Regions from separate parts of the Pseudodesulfovibrio aespoeensis Aspo-2 genome, predicted to be linked through region 2. Evidence: predicted binding sites of a transcription regulator. Region 2 holds the regulator's gene; the other holds the start of a gene.
What was found. The regulator sigma-54, encoded in region 2, starts transcription at its own class of promoters, with help from an activator protein. The targets are predictions, from matches to a motif close to CTGGCACGGNNNNTGCTT.
Positions count from the first base shown of each region.

Region 1: the regulator sigma-54 is predicted to act here: its motif matches at 2,176-2,193, upstream of DAES_RS09680 (VgrG-related protein).

Region 1 covers NC_014844.1:2,122,517-2,127,062, forward strand. The annotation lists gene DAES_RS09675 (NFACT RNA binding domain-containing protein) at 1-961, shown strand, start outside; gene DAES_RS09680 (VgrG-related protein) at 1,135-2,121, opposite strand; gene mutY (A/G-specific adenine glycosylase) at 2,230-3,339, opposite strand; gene gpmA (2,3-diphosphoglycerate-dependent phosphoglycerate mutase) at 3,352-4,098, opposite strand; gene DAES_RS09695 (tetratricopeptide repeat protein) at 4,183-4,546, opposite strand, start outside.
Region 2 covers NC_014844.1:1,654,186-1,658,731, forward strand. The annotation lists gene DAES_RS07415 (LptA/OstA family protein) at 1-663, shown strand, start outside; gene lptB (LPS export ABC transporter ATP-binding protein) at 664-1,389, shown strand; gene rpoN (RNA polymerase factor sigma-54) at 1,633-3,039, shown strand; gene hpf (ribosome hibernation-promoting factor, HPF/YfiA family) at 3,075-3,614, shown strand; gene DAES_RS07435 (PTS sugar transporter subunit IIA) at 3,617-4,066, shown strand; gene rapZ (RNase adapter RapZ) at 4,087-4,546, shown strand, end outside.

The DNA.
Region 1 (4,546 bases), 470 kb from region 2:
CTTTCATCTCCCGGCCCAATCCGACACGCCCCAGCCGCCCCAGGCGTGGCCGGGCGGACAGGACGACGACTCGTTCAGCACGGCTATTGGGGCGGCCAACGCCTTTGGCCAGCGCACCCTCTTCCCGCTCCTGGAGATGGAAGAGGAACGACCGGAGCAGACCCGGCTCAAGCGCGAACGAAAGAAGATCAAACGGAATCTGGCCCGGCTGGACGAGGAAGAGGCACGCCTGCGGGAACTGGCCAACGAGAAGATCATGGCCGAGGCGTTGCAGGCCGAGCTGTACCGGTTCAAGGACGCAAAGTCTCTGGAAGCAATCACCGTGACCCACCCGGAACGCGGACCCATGACCGTGGCCCTCAACCCGCACCTCTCGCCCGTGGAGAACATGACCCTCCACTTCAAGCGGGCGGCCAAGGCCGAGCGCGGATTTCCCCATATCCACCGACGGCGCGCCGAACTGCTGGACCAGCTCGACCAGCTTGAGCGCGGCGTGATCCAGCCCCTGGCCCGGCCCGACGAATCCGACATCCCCCTGCCCCAGGGGCCTCCCCCCCTGCCCAAGCGGTATAGAGGACTGGCGGTCACGGTCTTCAAATCCAGCGACGGCTTCACCCTGGTGCGCGGCAAGAACAAACGAGCCAACCACGACATGCTCAGCCGCGCGGCCAGCCCCTTTGACTACTGGTTCCATCTGGCGGACGCCCCCAGCTCCCACGTCATCCTCAAGCGCGACCACCCGGCCCAGGAAGTGCCGGAGCGCACCCTGATCGAGGCCGCCCGGCTCTGCGCCATCAAAAGCCACAGCAGGGACGATGGCAAGGCCGAGGTCATGTACGCCCTGGTCAAAGACGTGCGCAAGGTCAAGGGGTTCGCCCACGGCCAGGTGGTGGTGGACAAACGGCTGGGCACCCTGCGCGTGGACCTGGACCCGGACATCGAAACCTCCCTTTCCCGATAAAAAAGGCGCGGTTTCCCGCGCCTCAGAGTATTGACAAAGCCCACTCTGGCAGGCTGCTGAGAAAGGTTCGAGTGCTAGGCGCGAAAAAAAGGCAAGACCGACGCGTATATATAATACGCGAGGGTTTGCCTTTTTTGAAGCAACGACGCAATCGGGCCTTTGTCAGCAGCCTGCTAGACCATGCGGCTGAGCGGCGTGTGCTCCAGCATGTTCAGGGCCAGCTGCTTCTCCTCGTTCAACCGGCTGACCACGCTCTGGCGGACCCGCTTGGTGGACGAGCCAAACTGCCCCTTGCGGGTGTCGTACACGCCCTCGATGAGCTTCTCGCTGAACTCCCCCTCGCTGGCCGAGGTGACGAACCGGTCGATGACCTTGCCGAAAATCCTGGCCGCGCCGGTGGGACCGTGCTGCACCGCCGTGCTCCAGAGCACCTCGCGCAGGGCGGGCGGCGCATTGTCGAAATCAAGCCCGGTCTGGTCGAGGATCATGGTCCTGGCGGGCGCATAGGTCTGGTCGACGATGAACTCGTGCTGCAAACGCCCGAACCTCTCCGGGTCCTCGGCGGCAATGGCCTTCCAGGCGGCGGGCATCCCCCCGTGTGTTGAGCCGGTGTCCGCCGATCCCGCGTTGCGCAGTCGCTCGCCCCAGGCCGGGGCGTGCTCGTCGAGATAGGAGAGAAATTTGTCCATGGTGCCGGGTTTCGAGGCGATCTGGTAGGTGCCGTAGGAGGTGCCGCCCACGCTGTCGTAGCCTATTGCGGCCACCCCGGCTTTGCCGGACTCGAAACGCGCCGAAAGCGCGCCCACATCAGCCATGTCCGCGCCGGTCGCATCTCCCGTGGCCGACAGGCCGGAGCGCGCCCCCGGCCTGCCCGCCCCGATCCGGGGCAGCCCGGCCTCGTCGCGCATGAGCCGGTTGATGGTGGCCAGGGCCTCGAACATCATGGCGTCGTTGACAATGGAAACATCCAGGCCGCCCCTGCCGCCCTCTTCATAGTCCCTGCCCCGTTCGCCGAACAGGCTCTGGGTCATGTGCATCTGCGTTTCAAAGGCCTTCTGCAACGTCGAGTCGCGGCGACCGGGCTTGCTGGTCCCGTCCGCCTGCCCGTCGCTTCGCAGGGATGCCATGGCATCAAAATTCGCACTGGTGCCAAAGGTCATGACGATTCTCCCAAGTCAAAAGTTTGGCATGAAACCATGCCTCCGACCTGGATATAGCAAAGGGCGTGCCTTTCGCGGCAACAATCTGTTTTGACGGAAGAAACGGAATCAGTCGTGCCGACCGGCATCAAACCATCCGGCAGCGCGGGCATCGCGCTCCATGAACTCGATGAGCCGCCTGTGCCCGGCCGGAAAGGCGTACTCCGCCAGTTGCGCGGGCAGGACAAAGCCCCCTTCCGCGGCCTCGTTGAACACCGGGACCGGCTCGGCATCGCCCGTCAGGCGGCACCGATAACAGTGCATGGTCACCCGGTAGCGGGTGTAGGAATAGGCGACCACCGTGATCTTCTCCACCGGCTCTACCACAAGCTCGACCTCCTCGCGAAACTCGCGGGCCAGGGCCTGCCTCGGCGTCTCCCCCGGCTCGACACAGCCGCCGGGGAACTCCCACAGACCGGGCCAGACATCGCCGGGCCGCCGCTTCTGGATGAGCACCCGCCCGTGGCGCACCAGGACGCCGGTGGCCATCTCGATGCGGATGGCTTTGCGGGAGGGCGGAAGGACGGGCCGTGAGTCCGCCACGCCGCGGGCATGGGCCAGACAGTGCGCCCGCACCGGGCACTCCCCGCACCGGGGGCGCTTGGCGCAGACCAGCGCGCCCAGCTCCATGAGGGCCTGGTTGAAATCGCCGGGCCTGTCTTCGGGGATAAGGGCGCGCACAGTCCGTTCCACGGTCTGCCGGACACCGGTTTCGGCCACTGGCGCGTCCAGGTCGAGCAGCCGGGCAAAGACGCGCAGGACATTGGCGTCCACCGCCGGTTCGCACAGGCCAAAGGCGATGCTGGCCACGGCCCCGGCAGTATACGCGCCCACGCCGGGCAGGGCGCGGATGGCAATGGGATCGGACGGAAACACACAGCCGTGCGCATGCGCCAAGACAGACGCACTCTTGAGGATGTTGCGGGCACGGGAATAATAGCCCAGCCCCTCCCAGAGCTTGAGGACATCCTCCTCGCGGGCCAGGGCCAGGGATTGCAGGTCGGGATAACGGGCCATCCACCGGTCAAAATATCCCACCACGCGGTCAAGCTGCGTCTGCTGGGCCATGATCTCGGATATCCAGACGCGGTAGGGGTTGGGCTCGCGCCGCCAGGGCAGGTCGCGACCGTTGGCGTCGTACCAGTCGAGCAGATGTGAGGTGAAAAGGTTCCCGTCCATGACGGGCCAGCACTACCCGCCCTTGGCCTGATTGGCAACCGCCTCGGCAGCCCTGGCCGCAGCCTCCTGGTCGCCCAGGTAATACCGGTTCAGGGCTTTCAGGCTGTCGTCCAGCTCGTAGACCAGGGGCAGGCCGGTGGGGATGTTCAGCTGGGTGATGGCCTCCTCGTCCATGTCGTCGAGGTATTTGACCAGTCCTCGCAGGGAGTTGCCGTGGGCCACGATGAGCACGCGCTGGCCCGCATGGATTTGCGGGGCCACGGTCTCGAACCAGTAGGGCATGGTCCTGTCGATGGTGGCCTTAAGGCTCTCGCAGCGCGGCACCTCCCCCGGCGAAAGGGCGGCATAGCGGGGATCGTGGCCCGGATAGCGGGCATCGTCCGGTTCGAGCGGCGGCGGGGGCGTGTCAAAACTGCGTCGCCAGGCAAAGACCTGCTCGTCGCCGTAGCGGGCCGCGGTCTCTGCCTTGTTCAGCCCCTGGAGCGCGCCGTAGTGGCGTTCGTTGAGCCGCCATGTCTTGAAGACCGGCAGCCACATGAGGTCCATCTCCTCCTGGATCAGCCACAGGGTGCGGATGGCCCGCTTGAGATAAGAAGTATGGGCGATGTCAAAGGCAAATCCGCCGTCGCGCAGGAGGGCCGCGCCGTCCACCGCCTCGCGGACGCCCTGGGCCGTCAGGTCCACGTCGGTCCAGCCGGTGAAACGGTTTTCGAGGTTCCACTCACTCTGCCCGTGCCGCACCAGTACCAGCTTGTGCATGTCCCCCCTCCGTGTGCTGTGACAATACCTGCCCTGCATTGTTATCCGCAAACCGCGACAAATGGAAGAAGAGGGGAAGAAGAATCAGTAACGACGCGGGGCCGTGTCGCGCATCTCTTCGTCAAGCTGCTCGAACAGTTCCCGTTTTCGCTTCTCGAAGGTGAAGGCGCTTTTGATGGCCGCCATGGCGAGGCAGAGGATGCCCAGGATGATGACCAGCCCCTTGGTGAACTCCCACTGCTGGCCCCGGATGACATCGAGGATCCAGTTGCCCTGCACATCGCGGGTGAAATAGATGAGGCCGGGGATGGAGACCAGGGCCAGACCAAGGCCGATCAGCTCGAACCAGATGAAATTGCGCCCCAGCATGAGCACGAAGAGGGTGCCGTCCCGGATGATCCGCAGGGTCACCAGCCGCCCCTGCAGGGCGTCTATGCGCTCCTCTATC
Region 2 (4,546 bases):
ACGGCGGGCGCGCCTGCTCCCCTCCATGACACGCAGCCGGAAGAGTCAGGAGACACGTCAGGGGAAGCGTCAGGAGAAGCGGCGGCAGAAGTGTCTGCTGCCCTGACCGGTCAGGACCAGCCGGTTGCGGCCAAGCCTGCGCGAAGCGGCGAAGCAGGGGTGCAGGGCGAGGGCGCGGTCAAGGGGCCGGTGGCCTCCACACCGCCAGAACCCATCCAGGTGGGCGTTGACCCGAGCCAGGTGCCGGTCAAAATCACCTCGGACCGCATGACCTACGATGAGAACGGCAAGGTCGTCTCCTTTGTGGGCAACGTGGTGGCCGTACACGGCGAACTGACCCTGTGGGCCAATCGGCTCTCGGCCTTCTTCTCGTCACGCAGCGGCAAGAAGTTCGCCGTGGACAGCATCGATCGGATCGTGGCCGAGGGCGACGTGCGCGCCCAAAAAGGCAAGACCGAAGGATCGTGCGGCAAGTTGACCTACCTGGTCGAGGAGCAGATTCTCAAGATGGAGGAGGACCCGATCCTCAAGGACGGGCCGAACAGCCTGACCGGCAATGTCATCAACTTTTTCGTGCGCGAGAACCGCAGCGAGGTTGTGAGCGGCCAGGGCAAGCGGGTCCAGGCCATTTTCCTGACGCCCGAAAAGATCAAGGTGCAGTAGATGGCCGTCGGACTCATCGCAGCCAACCTCTCCAAACGGTACGGCCAGAAAGAGGTCGTGCACGGGATCAATCTCGAACTCAACACCCGCGAGGTGGTCGGCCTGCTCGGCCCCAACGGGGCGGGCAAGACCACCACGTTCTACATGCTCGTGGGCATCGTCAAGCCCAACACCGGGCATGTGTCGCTGGGCGGCGTGCCCCTGACCGACAAGCCCCTGCACGAGCGCGCCCGCATGGGCGTGAGCTATCTGCCGCAGGAAAGCTCCATCTTCAAGAAACTCACGGTGCGCCAGAACCTCCAGATCATCCTGGAGCAGACGGCCATGACCCCTGCGGCCCAACACCGACGGGCCAACGAGCTGATGGAGATGTTCACCATCACCAAGCTGGCCGATCAGGCGGCCATGTTTCTCTCCGGCGGCGAGCGGCGCAGGCTCGAGATCGCCCGCGCCCTGATCATGGACCCCAAGTTCATCCTGCTCGACGAACCCTTCGCCGGTATCGATCCCATTGCCGTCATCGACATTCAGGAGATCATCTCGGTCCTGAAAAGCATGGACATCGGCATCCTTATCTCCGATCACAACGTGCGTGAAACATTGAACATCTGCGACCGTGCCTATCTCGTGTACGAAGGGTCGGTCATTCTAGAGGGCAGCCCGGAGGAGATAGTGCAGGACAGCCGCGCCCGCCAAATCTATCTTGGCGAGGATTTCCGCCTCTGATCCCCTTTTTCCCCATCCTTCCGCTCTTGGCGATTTACACCAGGGTGAATCATTGGTACACTTTTTTCATGTGGCGTATTCTCTGGTATTAATCGAGACGCGACAGTGGGTTATAAGTATTGTGTTGCGTCCTTTTGTGATGTGTGGCAGTGTCTGAACCAAGAATCGCATGTGATGGTGAAATAAAGTGAAACGAACCCCCGGAACGCAGTCGCGATGACTCTGGTCCGAGAGGCTTAGAATATGGGATTGGAACTCAGGCAGCAACTCAAGCTCTCCCAGCAGCTGGTCATGACCCCGCAGTTGCAGCAGGCCATCAAGCTGTTGCAACTCTCGCGACTGGAGCTTTTGGAGACGGTCCAGCAGGAACTCATGGAGAATCCGTTTCTCGATGAGACCGAAGTCGAGACCGAGATTCGCGAACCTGAGAAGTTGACTGAATCCCAGGCCGAGGAGGAGCTTGTCCGCACTGCGGACTGGGAAAACTATCTCGGCGAGTTCTCCAGCACATCCAAACAATCCACGGCCCGCGACTCCGAGATTCCTGAGGAGGGGCTTTCCTTTGAGGCGCGTCTGGCCTCGAAGCCGACCCTGGAGGGGCATCTCAACTGGCAGATGCGGCTCTCCAACTTCACCGAGCGCGAGGTCGCCATTGGCGATGTGGTGGTCGGCAACCTCGACCACAACGGGTATCTCCAGGCGACCATTGAAGAGATCATGAGCATGGTCACCGCCACGCCCGAGGAGGTGGAGTCGGTTATCCGGCGGTTGCAGCGGCTCGACCCGGTGGGTGTTGGGGCGCGCACCCCGCAGGAGTGTCTGCTGGTGCAGATGGAGGTGCTTGGCTACGACGATCCGATCCTGGTCTCCCTGGTCCGCGATCACCTGGAAGACCTGGAGAAGAACCGTTTCAAGCCCCTGGCGCGCAAGTTCAAGATTTCCATGGACGAGCTCAAGGAGTACATCGAACAGCTCCAGACGCTCGACCCCATGCCCGGCTCCCACTACGCCAGCGCCGAACCCCATTATGTCAGCCCGGATGTTTTCGTCTACAAGTACGGCGAGGATTTTGTCATCATCCTCAACGAGGACGGGCTGCCCCGGCTCCAGATGAACTCTTTCTACCTGGAGACCATGCAGGGGGCCAAGAACAAGGAAAAAGAGTATTTCCAGGAAAAGATGCGATCTGCCGCCTGGCTGATGAAAAGCCTGTACCAGAGGCAGAGAACCTTGTACAAAGTAGTTGAGAGTATTGTCCGCTTTCAGCGTGATTTCTTTGAGGAAGGCGTGACAAGACTCAAACCGCTCATCCTCAAGGAGGTGGCAGAAGACATCGAGATGCACGAGTCCACCGTCAGCCGCATCACGACCAGCAAGTACGTGTCCACACCGCACGGCATCTTCGAGTTGAAGTTTTTCTTCAACAGCGCGCTGGATCTCAATGACGGCTCCCAGGTAGGCTCCGAGAGTGTCAAGGCGCTCATCAAGCAGATGATCGCCGCGGAAGACCATAAAAAACCCTTGAGCGACGAGCGGATAGGCGAGATACTTCAGGAGAGGCTCGAAGTGAACATCGCCCGCCGCACAGTGGCCAAATACCGCTCCGCCATGGGCATAGCGTCGTCTTCCAAGAGAAAGCAGTATTTCTAAGGCAGGCTTTCAGCACGTTCAACCAGGAGGAATGTATGAACATAAGCTTCACTTTCAAGAACTTTGAGCCGTCCGATCATCTCAAGGGCTATGCGCAAAAGCGTTTTGAAAAGGTGGGCAAGTATGTTTCCGACGCGGAGGCCGACCTCCAGGTCAACCTGCTGGTCGACAAGTTCCGCCACAAGGCGGATATCATCCTGAATGCCGACGGCATCCATATTTCCGCCTATGAAGACTCCGAAGACATGTACTCGACCATCGACATGGTGCTCGACAAGCTGGAAGCCCAGATGCGACGGATGCGCGAAAAGATCAAGGACAGGACCAAGCAGGCGCGCGGCAACAAGGTCCAGATGAACTTCCTGTCCTACGGGAGCATTCCCGGAGAGTCCGGGCCGACCATAGTCGGCACCGACACTTATGAACCAAAGCCCATGTCCGTTGACGAGGCGGCCCTCCAGTTGGAGACCCTTGACAACGAGTTCCTCGTGTTTCTCAACGCCGAGACCGAGGGAGTGAACGTAATCTACAAGCGCAAGAACGGCGACTTCGGTCTGATCGATCCTGGAAACTAAGCATGAAACTCGGTGATTACCTGGACAAGGACCTCGTCCTTTATGACCTCGCCTCCGCCACAAAGCCGGAGGTGCTTGAAGAACTCCTCGCCCCGGTGGGCGTGAAATATCCAGAGATGGACACGGACCTCGCGGTCCGTGTCCTTCTTGATCGTGAAAACCTCGGCACCACGGGCATCGGTGACGGCATCGCCATCCCCCACGGCAAGCTCGAAGACCTGGAGCAGGTCATTGTGGTGGTCGGCAGGAGCGTCTCAGGGGTCGATTTCGCGGCCCTGGACCACAAGCCGTGCGCCATCTTCTTTCTTGTGCTCGCCCCTGAGCAGGTGGCAGGCATGCATCTGCGCATCCTGGCCCAGGTCTCCCGGGTGCTCAAGGACGAGGCCTTCCGGCGCGAGTTCATGGAGGCCGAAAGCAACGAGGCGCTCTGGAAGCTCCTCGAAGAGGTCTAGCCTGTGCAGGAGCCATGTCAGTGACGCCAGCCAACACCTTTCCCATGGTCGTCGTGACCGGCATTTCCGGCTCTGGCAAAAGCACGGCGCTCAAGGTCTTCGAGGATCTCGGCTTCTTCTGCATCGACGGTCTGCCGTCGGGCATGTCTCCGAAGATCGCCGATCTGATCCTCAAGCAGGATTCCAAGTACCGCGGGCTGGCGCTGGGCATGGACATGCGTCAGCCGGAATTTCTGGAAGGGTGGGACACCGCCCTTGAGGAGCTGGCCAACATGGGCATCACCCCCCAGGTGCTCTTTCTCGAAGCCAAGCTCGGCGTACTCATGCGGCGCTACGCCACCACCCGCAGGCCGCACCCCCTGGAGAGCCAGTCCTTGGGCCTTGAGCAGGCGCTGGAGCAGGAGAAATCGCTCCTCGACCCCATCCGCGCCAACGCGGAACTGGTGCTCGACACCTCTGACTATTCGGTCCATGACCTGC